4 regions of the Rahnella sp. AN3-3W3 genome follow, and region 2 is predicted to be linked to each of the others. Evidence: predicted binding sites of a transcription regulator. Region 2 holds the regulator's gene; each other region holds the start of a gene.
What was found. Region 2 encodes LexA, which represses DNA repair genes until DNA is damaged. Its sites were predicted from a motif close to TNCTGTATGTACATACAGNA; they were not measured.

Region 1 (3,326 bases), on a different contig from region 2:
CAAAGGCGTGCATTTTGCGGTGCGTATGCACTGAACCGTCCGGCATACAGGCGGCATAGGCGTTATAAAGACGACCGTCATCTCCCCGCTCGATAAAACCGGCACCAATCAGCATCTGATGTTTCACGGCCAGTTTGCGGATAAGGCGCACAGACGAACCAGTTTCGACGGATTCGGCCAGCGCCGCCACACCGTCGTTATCCAGTTTCGGCACATGCCAGTAGCCGGTGATACACATTTCCGGGAAAGCCAGAATTTGTACGTCGTTAATCGCCGCCTGCTGGATAAAACCCTCCATCATCATCAGATTATATTTTTTGTTTCCGGCCTGATGCTGAAACTGAACTACCGCCGTTTTAATCGATGCCGACATTGTCATTCTCCGTAACGTTAAGGTTTAGGGTTCACGCTGGTATTAAAGCAATGCGGCTGATAACTTTATAATGAAGTATTTTCTGGTTCTGATAACTAAACGGAATGCAAAATGAATACGCGTTTGCTCAAAGCTTTCGTCACGCTGGCGCAGGCAGGGAATTATGCAGCGGCGGCTGATACTCTTTCCATCTCGCAACCGGCGCTGACCAAGCAGATCAGTTTGCTGGAATCCCGCCTTAACGTGATGCTGTTTGATCGCGGACGCCATGGCACCACGCTTACGCCGGGAGGGCGACGACTTTTGCCCGAAGCGGAGAAGGTGCTGCGTCAGATGACGGCCTTTATGCAGCACGTCGGTCAGGTGGAAAAGGGCGGTCAAGGGTTACTGGCGGCGGGATTTGGCCTGTCGAGTTTTACCTTTGCGCCGCAATGCATCGCCAGGTTCAGGGCAGTATATCCCGGTGTGGATATCACGCTGGAAGATCTGCCTTCTGCCGTGCAATACGACATGTTGCAAAGCGGGGAATTACAGACTGGATTTGTGCGCGTGCCACCGGCTGCACCGTTGAGTTATCACACCTTGTTTGAAGATCAACTGGTGTGTGTGGTGCCCGCTGACGACGGAACGACGGTCGCAGGCTGGCTGAAACAGAAACCGCTGCTGCGTTTATACCCCGATCGCGGGCGGGGGCTGAACGCACAAACTGACCGCTTTCTGGATGAAAACCAGTTGCACACGCCTTTCGTACAGCAGTCCGAAGATATCCAGACGATTGTCGCGCTGGTTGTCGCCGGTGTTGGTGTCGCGCTGCTGCCCAATAGTGTCATGCATATTGCGCCGCCAGGACTGAAGACGCTGCCGCTGAGTGGCAAAGCCACCCGCTGGCAGGTCGGGATCGCATGGGATCCGCGCAGAGAGGATTTAATCCGCGATAATTTTGTGCGGATGGTGACTGAAATGACGGATGCTGGCTAAAACCCTCGAATCCTTCACTAGCCTTGATCAGTCTTTCTTCAGATAAAGCCCCGGACGGGTGATCACCCAGGTGTAATTGGGCTCGTTCACCGGCGTATAGCCAAACTTCTCATACAGCCAGGGTGCCGTTGAGGTAAACAGCGCCATTCTGCGCAGCCGGGCGGTGACCGGATGCGACTGAACACATTCAATCAGCCATGCTCCCAGATTTTTCCCCTGATATTCCTCTAACACATACACATCGCACAGATAGGCAAAGGTGGCGTAATCAGTAATGAAACGTGCGTAACCGATTTGTTTTTCATCGTCGAACAAGCTGAAATTGAGGCTGTTTTCCGCGCCATCGCGCACCGTTTGCTCGTCAATTCCCGGCGCCCAGCTCGAGCGGGTCAGATAGGCGTGGACGGCAGGAATATCCAGCTGGCTGATGTCGGTGGTTATCCGGTAGGCGTCTTTGCTCCAGTTGCAGACTTCTTTCACATTTGTCACAGAATCCTCACGAGTACGTTATAAAACGGGTTATTTTCAACCTTAGCGGTTATCTGGAAGAAATTCACGCCTGCGCCGCACTATAAAAAACAGGCTGGATGATGTATCCTGCATTGATTATTGGTATGCTGTATATAATTACAGTATAAGGAGCGAATCATGGCTGTTGAAACAAAGTTTGTTGTCGTCAGAAAAGGTGAAGAAAAAATGACATTTGCCAATAAGAAAGAAGCGGACGCTTACGACAAAATGCTCGATATGGCAGATGCTTTTACTGACTGGTTGTTGCAGAGCGAACTTGAGATCGATGAATCGCTGGCAGAAAACATTGCCCTTCGCCTGGCTGAGCAAAAAGATACCGTTCAGCACATCCTGCGCACCAGCAAGCTGCCGGAAGAAGAAGCTGCAAAAGAACCTGTCGCGCAGATTGAAGAACCGGCAGTGACTGAAGCTGAAACAGAAGAAGCAGCGGAAGAAAACACCGAAGAAACCGCAGCAGCGCCAGCTCCTAAAAAGACGCGTGCGGTTAAAGCGGCCTGAATCGCTTTCTGCTCTCCGTAAAAAAACCGGCTTATCAGGCCGGTTTTTTTGTTTTTTATAAGCGATATTTGAAAATAAAAATTTTCTGAAAGACGCTTATTTGTGTTGTTTCGCGAACTCTTCTTTAGCTTTCTTCAGTTGCTGCTGGAAAGCGTCGTTGGTGTGCAGCGTTGCTACAACCGCAGAACCGACGATACGCGCTGCATCCACATCACTCTGCCAGTGGTATCCGCAAATCACGCGGCTCTGGCCTAAATCATAGCCACGCTGCAGGATCTGATCCTGACGTTGCGGGTTGATTTCAGTCAGCACTAACGCCGTTGCCCAGCCAATAGACGTATGACCTGAAGGATAAGAGCCGTTCTTCGAAAGCTTATCCTGCTCGGTGGTGTTACAGGTCGGGACGCCGTAGAAGGCAAACGGGCGGATACGCATGTACTTCTCTTTCGCGCCACGCGTCGCCAGATCTCCGGCATCTTCAATCATATTGGTCAGCAGCTTGTGCAGTTCCGGCGTGTCTTTGGCGGTGATCGGTGATCCAAACGCACCGGAGAAGGCATTCGCCACACCGCCTCCGCTCAGGTTTGCATCTTCAGCAGCCTGCTTGCCGCGCTCGGTTGAACGCAGCAGACGGCCTTGCTCATACATCGCCTGGTCATTGAGGAACGCAATGCTGCCCACAGCCGGTGGCGGTGGCAGTAAAGTCAGGCTGTTGATGGCCTGGTCATTCTTTAAATAGTAGAGATCCGGTTTGGTGGTGGCATCGTTGCCGGTCAGGGCAAACGCATTAAATGATACAAGTCCCGCGAGGCAAAAAGTGGTGAGTCTTTTCATGTTAGCTTCCTTACGTGCAGCTATTTTATTTTCATTACGGAATCATTTCCGTAACATTTCCTAACATCGGGTAGTAAAACAAAATAGGTGACAGAAAGTTGGTATGAGATCT
Region 2 (3,326 bases):
TTCGTGAACGGCCACCTTCCACAAAGTATTCGACCGAATAACCGCGGCTGAACAACTCGCCCAGATATTCGCGGAAAACGGTGGAATAAAGCTTGTTGCCCTTAAAGGTACGACGGATGAAGAACGCACCCAGACGACGGAAAATCGGGCCAGCCGGCCAGAAATTCAGGTTGATACCGGCAGCGATATGCGGCGGCACCAGCCCCTGGTGATAGAGCACGTAAGACAGCAGCAGGTAATCCATATGGCTGCGGTGGCAGGGCACATACACAATTTCCTGACCATCAAGCGCCAGCTGACGGACACGTTCAGCATTGTTGACGTTGATGCCTTTATACAAGCGGTTCCACGTCCAGCTCAGCACGCGGTCTGACAGACGCACGGCCTCATAAGAGAAGTTCGCCGCGATTTCTTCCATCAGCGCGATAGCATTCTGCTGGGCTTTTTCGTGGGAAATTTTCTTGCTGCGGGCTTCGTCTTCGATCGCTTTTTCGATGGCTTTGGAAGCCAGCAATTTATTGAATAAATCCTGACGAGCCGGAAGACGCGGGCCGACCGCTGCCAGACGCTGGCGGGAGAAATGCATACGCGCCACGCGTGCCAGTTTCTGAGCGATGGTTTTGTCGGTGCCGTGCTCTGTCGCCATATAGCGCAGGGAAACGGTATTGGAGAAACGGACAAAACTGTCACGTCCGAGCCACAAGACGGCAAAGAATTTCTGGATGCCATTCAGTACGCGCAGATGCGGCGTATCATCCTGACCTTCACGGCCCGGCGCACGGCCAAACATCACGGAAACCGGCAGCATTTGAATGTCTAAATCCGGATTGTTGCGGTGCAAATCCAGATAGTCGTGGAACAGCTTTACGGATTCCTGCTTCGGCGTGTAATACGAGAACACGCGCGGGCCTTCAGCAATGAAAACATGGCTTGGCAGCAGCGTTCCGTCGATTTCCAGCGGAATAAGGGGATCGGGCAGATTCTCTGCCAGACATTGCGCACGCAACGTCAGCAAGTCTGCTTTGGAGTTGTAAGGCAATACGTACAAAATCGGGCGCGTCGGGTCCAAATGCAACTCGGTAACCGGATCTGAAGGTATGACCTTGCTCTTTACCAGCAATGAGAGTGGTAAATTCAATAATGTGTAATAAAGTCTACGCCAACCTGACATAAAAACGTGAAGCCTCTTGTTAGCCATTTCGCCGCAAGGATACCAGAAAGATCCGTGGAGATCTGTGGTCATATAAAAGCTAAAATACGGCACACTTTTAAGGACAACCCTTCAAGGATCAGTACCCGAAATGGCGAACCAAGTCACTGGATTTACCCGAATTTATAAAGCGGCCGGATATTCCTGGAAAGGATTGAAAGCCGCATGGCAGAACGAAGCGGCTTTTCGCCAGGAAGCCAGCGTGGCTATCCCGTTAATTTTGTTATCTTTCTGGCTCGATGTCAGCACGGTTGAACGCATTTTGCTTGTAAGCTCCGTGATGCTGGTCTGCGTCACCGAGTTGCTCAACAGTGCGGTGGAATGCGCGATTGACCGTATCGGCCCTGAGTTTCACGTGCTCTCAGGGCGGGCAAAAGATATCGGTTCTGCTGCCGTACTTCTGACCATCATATTGGCGATTTTTGTCTGGGTCAGTATCTTTTGGCCGCGATGGTTCTGATCTGGAATCTGTATTCCAGGAATCACCGTTATGCCCTGTTTTTATTCAATCTTAGGTTTTCATTGACCGTTTAGCTGTATATACTCACAGCAAGACTGTATAAACAACCAGGGGGCGGAATGAAAGCTTTAACGACCAGACAACAAGAGGTCTACGACCTTATTCGCGATCATATCTCCACCACCGGTATGCCACCGACTCGCGCAGAGATTGCATCGCGTCTGGGTTTCCGTTCTCCCAATGCGGCGGAAGAACACCTGAAAGCGCTGGCACGTAAAGGCGTTATCGAGATTGTCTCCGGTGCATCTCGTGGTATCCGTCTGCTGATGGAAGAAGAAGAAGGTTTACCGCTGATCGGCCGCGTTGCCGCCGGTGAGCCGCTGCTGGCACAGCAACATATCGAAGGGCATTATCAGGTTGATCCGGCGATGTTCAAGCCGAGCGCCGATTTCCTGCTGCGCGTCAGCGGGATGTCGATGCGTGATATCGGTATCCTCGACGGCGATTTGCTGGCCGTGCATAAAACGCAGGACGTGCGTAACGGCCAGGTTGTCGTGGCGCGTATCGATGATGAAGTCACCGTGAAACGCCTGAAAAAGCAGGGCAGCGTGGTGCAGTTATTGCCTGAGAACAGCGAATTCCAGCCGATCGTGGTGGATTTACGCGAACAGAATTTCAGCATTGAAGGGCTAGCCGTAGGCGTCATCCGTAACGGCAACTGGATCTGACCTTCGTACTTCGAGCTGCAGACGCGTTGGCTGCGTGCGTTTACCCGAATCACTGACTCATGTCAGCTCATCGGGATTCTCTTACTTGCCGCCTTCCTGCAACTCGAATTACTCGCTCAGAAATTGCTGAGTCAGAAATTGCTGTGTCAGATAGAGAAGACTAAAAAACATTGAATATGGATGGCGGCCGCCTCTGGCATCCATGTGAATTCAAAGAGAAATGCGTTTCTCTCATCATCGCCCCTTTCGGGGCGATGTCATTTTAGGCATAACCTGAACCTCCGGCATGAGATTCTCTATGCAACATCATTCCCTGCGACAATCATTCAAAAATACCTTTCTAAGCCCCGCGGATAAAGCACTCTGGACCCTGGCGTTACCGATGATTTTTTCCAATATCACGGTGCCTCTTCTTGGTCTGGTCGATACCGCAGTGATCGGTCATCTCGACAGTGCCGATTATCTCGGTGGTGTGGCGGTTGGTTCGATGGTCACGACTTTCCTCTTCATGATGCTGCTGTTTCTGCGCATGAGCACCACCGGCATGACCGCACAGGCGCTGGGCGCAAAAGACAATCAGTTGCTGGCTCGTGCTTTTGTGCAGCCCTTTTTGCTGGCGGTGCTGGCCGGTGTCATCATCCTGTTATTTCGCCATCCGCTGATGGAGCTGGCGTTTCATGTCGTGGGTGGCAGTCAGTCGGTGCTGGAACAGGCGAGGCTGTTTATCGAAATCCGCTGGTACAGTGCGCCTGCTTCTCTGGCGAATCTGGTGATCCTCGGCTGGTTGCTGGGCATCCAGTATATTCGCGGGCCGGTGATTTTGCTGATCGCGGGAAATCTGCTGAATATTATCCTGGATATCTGGCTGGTAATGGGGCTGGGGCTGAACGTACGTGGTGCGGCGATGGCAACTGCCAGTGCAGAGTAT
Region 3 (3,326 bases), on a different contig from region 2:
TAAAGCCCAGGCGGTTCATGTTGTCGAGCGTCGCGGCGTATTCGCTGGTTTTACGGTTAGACACGTAGAACATCGTGCCGCCATGTGTGTTGACGTAGTTAGCAAACTCCACAGCGCCGGGCACGGCGGTAGCCTGACGCGCTGCTGTCCACTGGGACCAGGTTTTGCTGTCGAATGGCTTATTCGCTTTCACCTGCCACGCACTGTACGCGCTGTTATCGAGCATCGTTTCGTCGAGGTCGACGACGACGGCTTTCTTCTGTCCGGCCAGCGGCTGGGCGTTATCAAACGCCATTTTCGCCGTGTTAAAGGCCTGATACGCCAGCGCCTGATACTCACCGGATTGCTGGAACCAGTTCAGCGCCATCACCGACTGATCGTTCAGTTTCTGTTGGGCGTCCGTTTTTTGCTGCGCGCAGCCGCTGAGGGCCAGCATGATTAAAGCACTGGTGGTGCAAAGCGAAATTTTATTCATGGGTTATCCCTGCTTGTTAAGAAAGATTCGCATTCATCAAAATCGTTAAAACTGTAGCAGATTCAGCGGGGTGTGGAAGCCTAAATGGCGATTTACGCGAGGTGTGCCGAAAAATAACACAAATAAAAAAGGCCGGAGGGTGAGTCCGGCCGAAGAATGTCAAGACAGAGAATAATGAGGTGGTAAAGCGCCTGTTTTAGAACTAATTATCAGAACTGATAGACCAGACCAACGGCGGTAATGTCGTCGTTGTTCAGAGCCAGTTTATTATCGTCGGATAGCTGGTTGATTTTATAATCAACATAGGCAGACATGTTTTTGTTGAAATAATAGGTTGCTGCTACGTCAACATATTTAACCAGGTCGGCATCACCGATGTTTTCAATATCTTTTGCTTTAGTCTGGACATAACCCAGTGAAGGGCGCAGGCCATTTTCAAACTGATATTGTGCAACGGCTTCGAAGGTCTGGGTTTTATTTGCAAAACCACTTCCTGCCGGTGCGCCTGCAATTCCACCTGGTACGGTAATGGCCAGCATATTACGGGTTTCAGCATACATGGCGGCTAAATAAACGCCATTGTCATCATATTTCATGCCGCCAGTCCATGCCTCAGCTTTATCGCCTTTGCCGTAAGCGGAATTACTCTGCGCCGTGGTGCGGTCAGAAGACGCATACGCGCCGCCGAAGCTCACGCCGGTATCACCCAGTGCGTAAGTGGTAGACAGTGAATAACCGTCACCGTTGGCTGTGCTGCTGCCGCGACCGTCGTTTTCATTTTTACCCTGGTACTGAACGGCTACGTTCAGACCGTCAACCAGGCCGAAGAAGCCGCGGTTACGGTACGTGGCGACGCCATTGGTACGGCCCGTCATGAAGCGGTCAGCTTTGGTGTAACCGTCACCGCCGAATTCAGGGAACATATCGGTCCAGGCTTCAACGTCGTACAGTGCGCCGTAGTTACGTCCATAGTCGACGGAGCCGTATTGACCAAATTTCAGACCGGCAAAGCCCAGACGGGTTTTGGTGCCGGTGGTGCTTGGCGTTTTGCTGTCAGATTCAGCATGGTTAGCCATGACGTTGTATTCCCACTGGCCGTAGCCGGTGATCAGGTCATTGATTTGGGTCTGGCCTTTAAAACCGAAACGCACGTAACTCTGGTCGCCATCACTGCCGGGAGCATCAGAGAAATAATGCAGACCTTTCACTTTTCCGTACAGGTCCAGTTTATTGCCGTCTTTATTATAAACTTCCGCTGCGTGTGCGCCTGATGCAATCAATAAACCAGGAATTAAAAGTGCCAGAATATTACGTTTCATGAATTTTACCCTGCATTCTTTATTAAAAGCTTTTCATAAAAGCTTTATATGAAGTCTTGTGGAAAGACGCTAATCATCATTTTTGCTGTGCATTCCGTATGGACTCGGATTTTTCTCAGCGAGAGTTTTTTACCGTATATTTGTGATCAATTTATGACAGTCAGAAATGAACTTTTTCTTTTTTTACACGTCCTCCTTTTTTTCTGCATAAATTTACACCACAGGAAATGCCCTTAACCAAGATTTCGGGCTGCGCCAGAAGCCGGTCTGTGGGACAATAGCCGGGACATTCCTGTCTCACTTCCAACAAAAAAAGAGATGCATGGCGCTTTCCCCCGCAGTAAAAAATCAGATAAGCCAGTGGTACAAAGCCCTGCAACAGCAAATCCCGGATTTCATTTCCCGCGCTCCGCAACGTCAGATGATTGCAGAAGTGGCGAAGGCGTTCTCGGGGGATTCTGCACGGCATCTGGCCATCGAAGCGCCGACTGGCGTCGGGAAAACGTTGTCTTATCTCATCCCCGGCATTGCTGTCAGTCGTGAAGAAGAAAAACCGCTGATTGTCAGCACGGCAAACGTGGCGTTGCAGGATCAGATTTTCAGCAAAGATTTACCGCTGCTGAAAAAAATCATTCCGGATCTGAAATTTACCGGCGCTTTTGGTCGCGGGCGTTACGTGTGTCCGCGAAATCTGGCGGCGATGAGCAATGAAAATGCGCAGGGCGATCTGGGATTATTTCTTGGTGATGAACTGGCACCTTCCAGCGGCGAAGAACAGAAACTGTGTAAAACGCTGGAAACCGCGCTGTCACGCTACGAGTGGGATGGTTTACGCGATCACTACCAGAAGACTATCGACGATCCGCTGTGGATCAAAATCAGCACAGATAAAGCCAACTGCCTCAGCCGTAACTGTCATTACTTTCGCGAATGCCCGTATTTTGTGGCGCGCAAAGAAATTGAAAGCGCAGATGTAGTAGTGACCAACCACGCGCTGGTGATGGCGGCACTGGAATCCGAATCCGTGCTGCCACCGGCAAAAGACCTGCTGCTGGTGCTCGACGAAGGGCATCATCTGCCGGAAGTGGCCCGCGACGCGCTGGAAGTCGACGCGGAAATCACCGCGATGTGGAATAACCTGCAACTCGATAATTTTGTCCGCCAGATTGAACAATGTCTGGCGCTGTTTACGCCGAAGAATCCGCCGCCGCTGACCAATGCCGAGCGTCTGCATAATCACTGCGCCGAAATGCGCGAACTGCTGCTGTCGATTGAACAGACCGTGGGACAGTATTTACCCCCGGATGAGCCGGAAGCCGAATACCGTTTCGAACTGGGATTATTACCGCCGGAGCTGACAGAGCAGTGCAGCCGCCTGTTTAAACTCACCGATGGTCTGCGCAGTCTGGCGGAATACATGGTGAATGACCTCAGCGAGAAGACCGGCAAACACGACATTATGCGTCTGCATCGCGCGATTTTGCACATGAGCCGGATGCAGGGCTATCTCGAAACCATGAGCAAACTGTGGC
Region 4 (3,326 bases), on a different contig from region 2:
ACAGAGATAAGCAGTGCCACCAGCGTGACCGGCAGACCCATAGCAGGTAATACGATCAGCGCAGCAAAGGTCGCGCCGCCACCGACACCCGCCACACCGGCAGAGCTCAGTGTCACGATACCAACCAGCGTCGCAATCCATACTGGATCAAACGGGTTAATACCGACGGTTGGTGCAACCATCACGGCCAGCATTGTCGGGTACAGACCTGCGCATCCGTTCTGGCCGATAGTGGCACCAAAGGAAGCGGCAAAGCTTGCGATAGATTCCGGAATACCCAGACGACGCGTTTGCGCTTCAACACTCAGCGGAATGGTTGCCGCACTGGAACGACTGGTGAACGCGAAGGTCAGCACCGGCCAGACTTTACGGAAGAATTTCGCAGGATTCACGCCAGTGAAAGAAAGCAGTACGGCATGAACCACAAACATAATCCCCAGACCCAGATAAGACGCGACCACGAAGCTGCCGAGTTTAATGATGTCCTGAATGTTGGAACCGGCAACCACTTTGGTCATCAGCGCCAGAACACCGTACGGAGTCAGTTTCATGACCAGACGTACCAGTTTCATCACCCATGCCTGCAGGGTATCGATGAAGACCAGAACACGAGGGCCTTTTTCTGCGTCATCTTTTACCAGCTGCAAGGCGGCAACACCCACGAAAGCAGCAAAGATAACGACGCTGATGATTGACGTCGGACTTGCGCCAGTCAGGTCAGCAAACGGGTTCTTAGGAATAAAGGAAAGGATTAACTGAGGCACGCTCAGGTCAGCCACTTTGCCTACATAGTTTGACTGAATCGCAGTCAGACGCGCGGTTTCCTGCGTACCTTGTACCAGACCCTCAGCGGTCAGACCAAACAGGCCGGTAACAAAGATACCCACCAGCGAGGCAATCAGCGTGGTGAAAAGCAGGGTACCGATGGTCAGGAAACTGATTTTGCCCAGCGAAGACGCGTTATGAAGTTTTGCTACCGCACTCAGAATCGAAACGAAGACCAGCGGCATGACAATCATTTGCAGCAACTGGACGTAGCCGTTACCGACAATGTTGAACCAGGTAATAGAGGTTTTCAGTACCGGATCGTCGGAACCATAGATCAGCTGTAAAGCCAGACCAAACACAACACCCATGGCCAGACCGAGTAATACTTTTTTTGCCAGACTCCATTGCTTGTGGCGGGTTTGCGCCAGCAGCAACAGGAGAACAACGAAAACCACTACGTTAAGAACGAGCGGAAGATTCATACCGAACTCCAGACTTATAGTTTTGATATTTAAAACGGGTGTCCCCGACAGGGTTTGCACCATCCCAAAGCAATGGTGAGCAGAATATCAGTTTGGACACCTGAACATTTATATCCAAAAAGAATGCTTTATAACTTTTTGGGTTGATTCGTATCAAATATCGCCAAGTTGCGGGTGTTTTATGCCGGTCAGATGAACAATTTCAGGATGTGATTAAAAATATCAGGATTGATTGCACCAATGATGGGCGTCCAGTCGGGCCAGAACAGCGTTAACCCGACCAGCATCAGACACAACGTCCGTTCCAGCTGATTGCCTTTTTGACTGTTGATGATCGGCAGACGAAAGCGCCAGCGACATGGCCAAAGCAGGGGAACGCCAGCTGGCGTCAGCATATCCGCAAGAATGTGGCTCAGATAACCAATGATCATGGCGTGGAAAGCGTCTACCGGAATGACCCAGTCGTGCGGAAAATGCGTGCGCAAAAGGAAGATACCGCCCGCCACAGCCAGTAAACTGTGGGTAAAACCGCGGTGACCGAATGCCCGGGCGATTGGATGGGAAAGCCACTTCAGACGCTGACCTAGCACGGATTTCGGATGGTCGATGTCGGGCAATAAACAGGTAAGCAGGGACCCTGGAATAATATGCCACCAGTCGCCGAGCGCCAGCTCCGGAGAGAGCTGCGCCTTTTTGGCAAATACCGCACAGGCGATTGAGAAAATGAGATGGCCTTCCGCCGTCATGACGCGTCCGAACTGGATAACTGTTATTTTATCCAGTATAAGTGAAACTGTCACAATCTTGGAAGAGACACCCTGTAACTAATTGTCAACGGACTGATTAAAAAGAAAAAGGCGTATAGAAATACGCCATTTGATTGTCACATTCTGAGCAGTTATCTCGCCAGCCAGCCGCCATCTACCGCAATCGTGTAACCGTTGACGTAATCGGAGGCTTTTGAGGCAAGAAACACTACCGGCCCCATGACATCTTCCGGTAAACCCCAGCGTCCGGCCGGGATCCTGTCGAGAATTTCTTTGCTGCGATCGTCATCGGCGCGAAGTTGCTCGGTGTTGTTGGTGGACATGTAACCCGGCGCGATTGCATTGACATTAACCTTATGCTTTGCCCATTCGTTAGCCATCAGCCGGGTAATCCCCATGACTGCGCTTTTAGATGCGGTATAGGAAGGAACGCGGATCCCGCCCTGATACGACAACATAGAGGCAATATTAATGATTTTGCCGCCATTGCCTTGTTTAATGAACTGCTTCGCTACTGCCTGAGACATAAAGAACAGCGTCTTACTGTTCACATTCATTACGTCGTCCCAGTTTTTCTCGCTGAACTCGATAGCATTTTCGCGGCGGATAATTCCAGCGTTATTGACCAGGATGTTGATATGGCCGAATTCAGAGACGGCTTTTTCGATAAGCGTCGGGATTTCTATAATACTGCTAAGGTCGGCGCGTAAATCGAGAAAGCGGCGGCCGGTGGCGATAATCTTTTGTTCTGTCTCTTCTGGCGCGGACTGGTTGATACCCACAATATCGCAACCCGCCTGAGCGAGACCCAACGCCATGCCCTGGCCAAGTCCGGTATTACAACCGGTCACGATGGCGACTTTGCCGTTTAATTCAAATGAATCGAGGATCATATTCAGAGTCTCTTTTGCAACGGCATGTTCGCCATAAAAATTGAGTGGCTCCGCCTGCGGTGACAGAGCCAGAGAGTTAGCGCAGTTCGCTGACCTTGACGTGATCCATATCGTCGAATACCTGATTTTCTCCCACCATACCCCAGATGAAGGTGTAGTTTTTGGTCCCTACGCCCGCATGAATCGACCAGCTTGGGGAAATTACCGCCTGCTCGTTATGCACTAATAAATGACGGGTTTCCTGCGGCTGCCCCATCATGTGGAATACCGCCGTTTCCGCTTCCATGTTGAAGTAGAAATAGACTTCCATGCGGCGCTCGTGGGTGTGGCAAGGCATGGTATTCCACAGGCTACCTTCTTCAAGCTTGGTCAGTCCCATGGTCAGCTGGCAGGTTTCCAGTACGTCCGGCACGATA

Region 1: the regulator LexA is predicted to act here: its motif matches at 1,967-1,986, upstream of UC15_RS00665 (YebG family protein).
Region 3: the regulator LexA is predicted to act here: its motif matches at 1,996-2,015, upstream of dinG (ATP-dependent DNA helicase DinG).
Region 4: the regulator LexA is predicted to act here: its motif matches at 2,015-2,034, upstream of UC15_RS08140 (metal-dependent hydrolase).

Annotation. Positions count from the first base shown of each region.
Region 1 is NZ_JYDG01000001.1:141,822-145,147, reverse strand. It holds gene UC15_RS00680 (nitrilase family protein) at 1-379, opposite strand, end outside; gene UC15_RS00675 (LysR family transcriptional regulator) at 485-1,351, shown strand; gene UC15_RS00670 (GNAT family N-acetyltransferase) at 1,379-1,840, opposite strand; gene UC15_RS00665 (YebG family protein) at 2,000-2,380, shown strand; gene phoC (acid phosphatase PhoC) at 2,477-3,214, opposite strand.
Region 2 is NZ_JYDG01000006.1:50,088-53,413, reverse strand. It holds gene plsB (glycerol-3-phosphate 1-O-acyltransferase PlsB) at 1-1,171, opposite strand, end outside; gene UC15_RS03135 (diacylglycerol kinase) at 1,302-1,670, shown strand; gene lexA (transcriptional repressor LexA) at 1,790-2,398, shown strand; gene dinF (MATE family efflux transporter DinF) at 2,697-3,326, shown strand, end outside.
Region 3 is NZ_JYDG01000015.1:379-3,704, forward strand. It holds gene UC15_RS06960 (5'-nucleotidase, lipoprotein e(P4) family) at 1-475, opposite strand, end outside; gene UC15_RS06965 (porin) at 685-1,794, opposite strand; gene dinG (ATP-dependent DNA helicase DinG) at 2,117-3,326, shown strand, end outside.
Region 4 is NZ_JYDG01000020.1:102,612-105,937, reverse strand. It holds gene UC15_RS08145 (L-cystine transporter) at 1-1,250, opposite strand, end outside; gene UC15_RS08140 (metal-dependent hydrolase) at 1,439-1,996, opposite strand; gene kduD (2-dehydro-3-deoxy-D-gluconate 5-dehydrogenase KduD) at 2,149-2,910, opposite strand; gene kduI (5-dehydro-4-deoxy-D-glucuronate isomerase) at 2,987-3,326, opposite strand, start outside.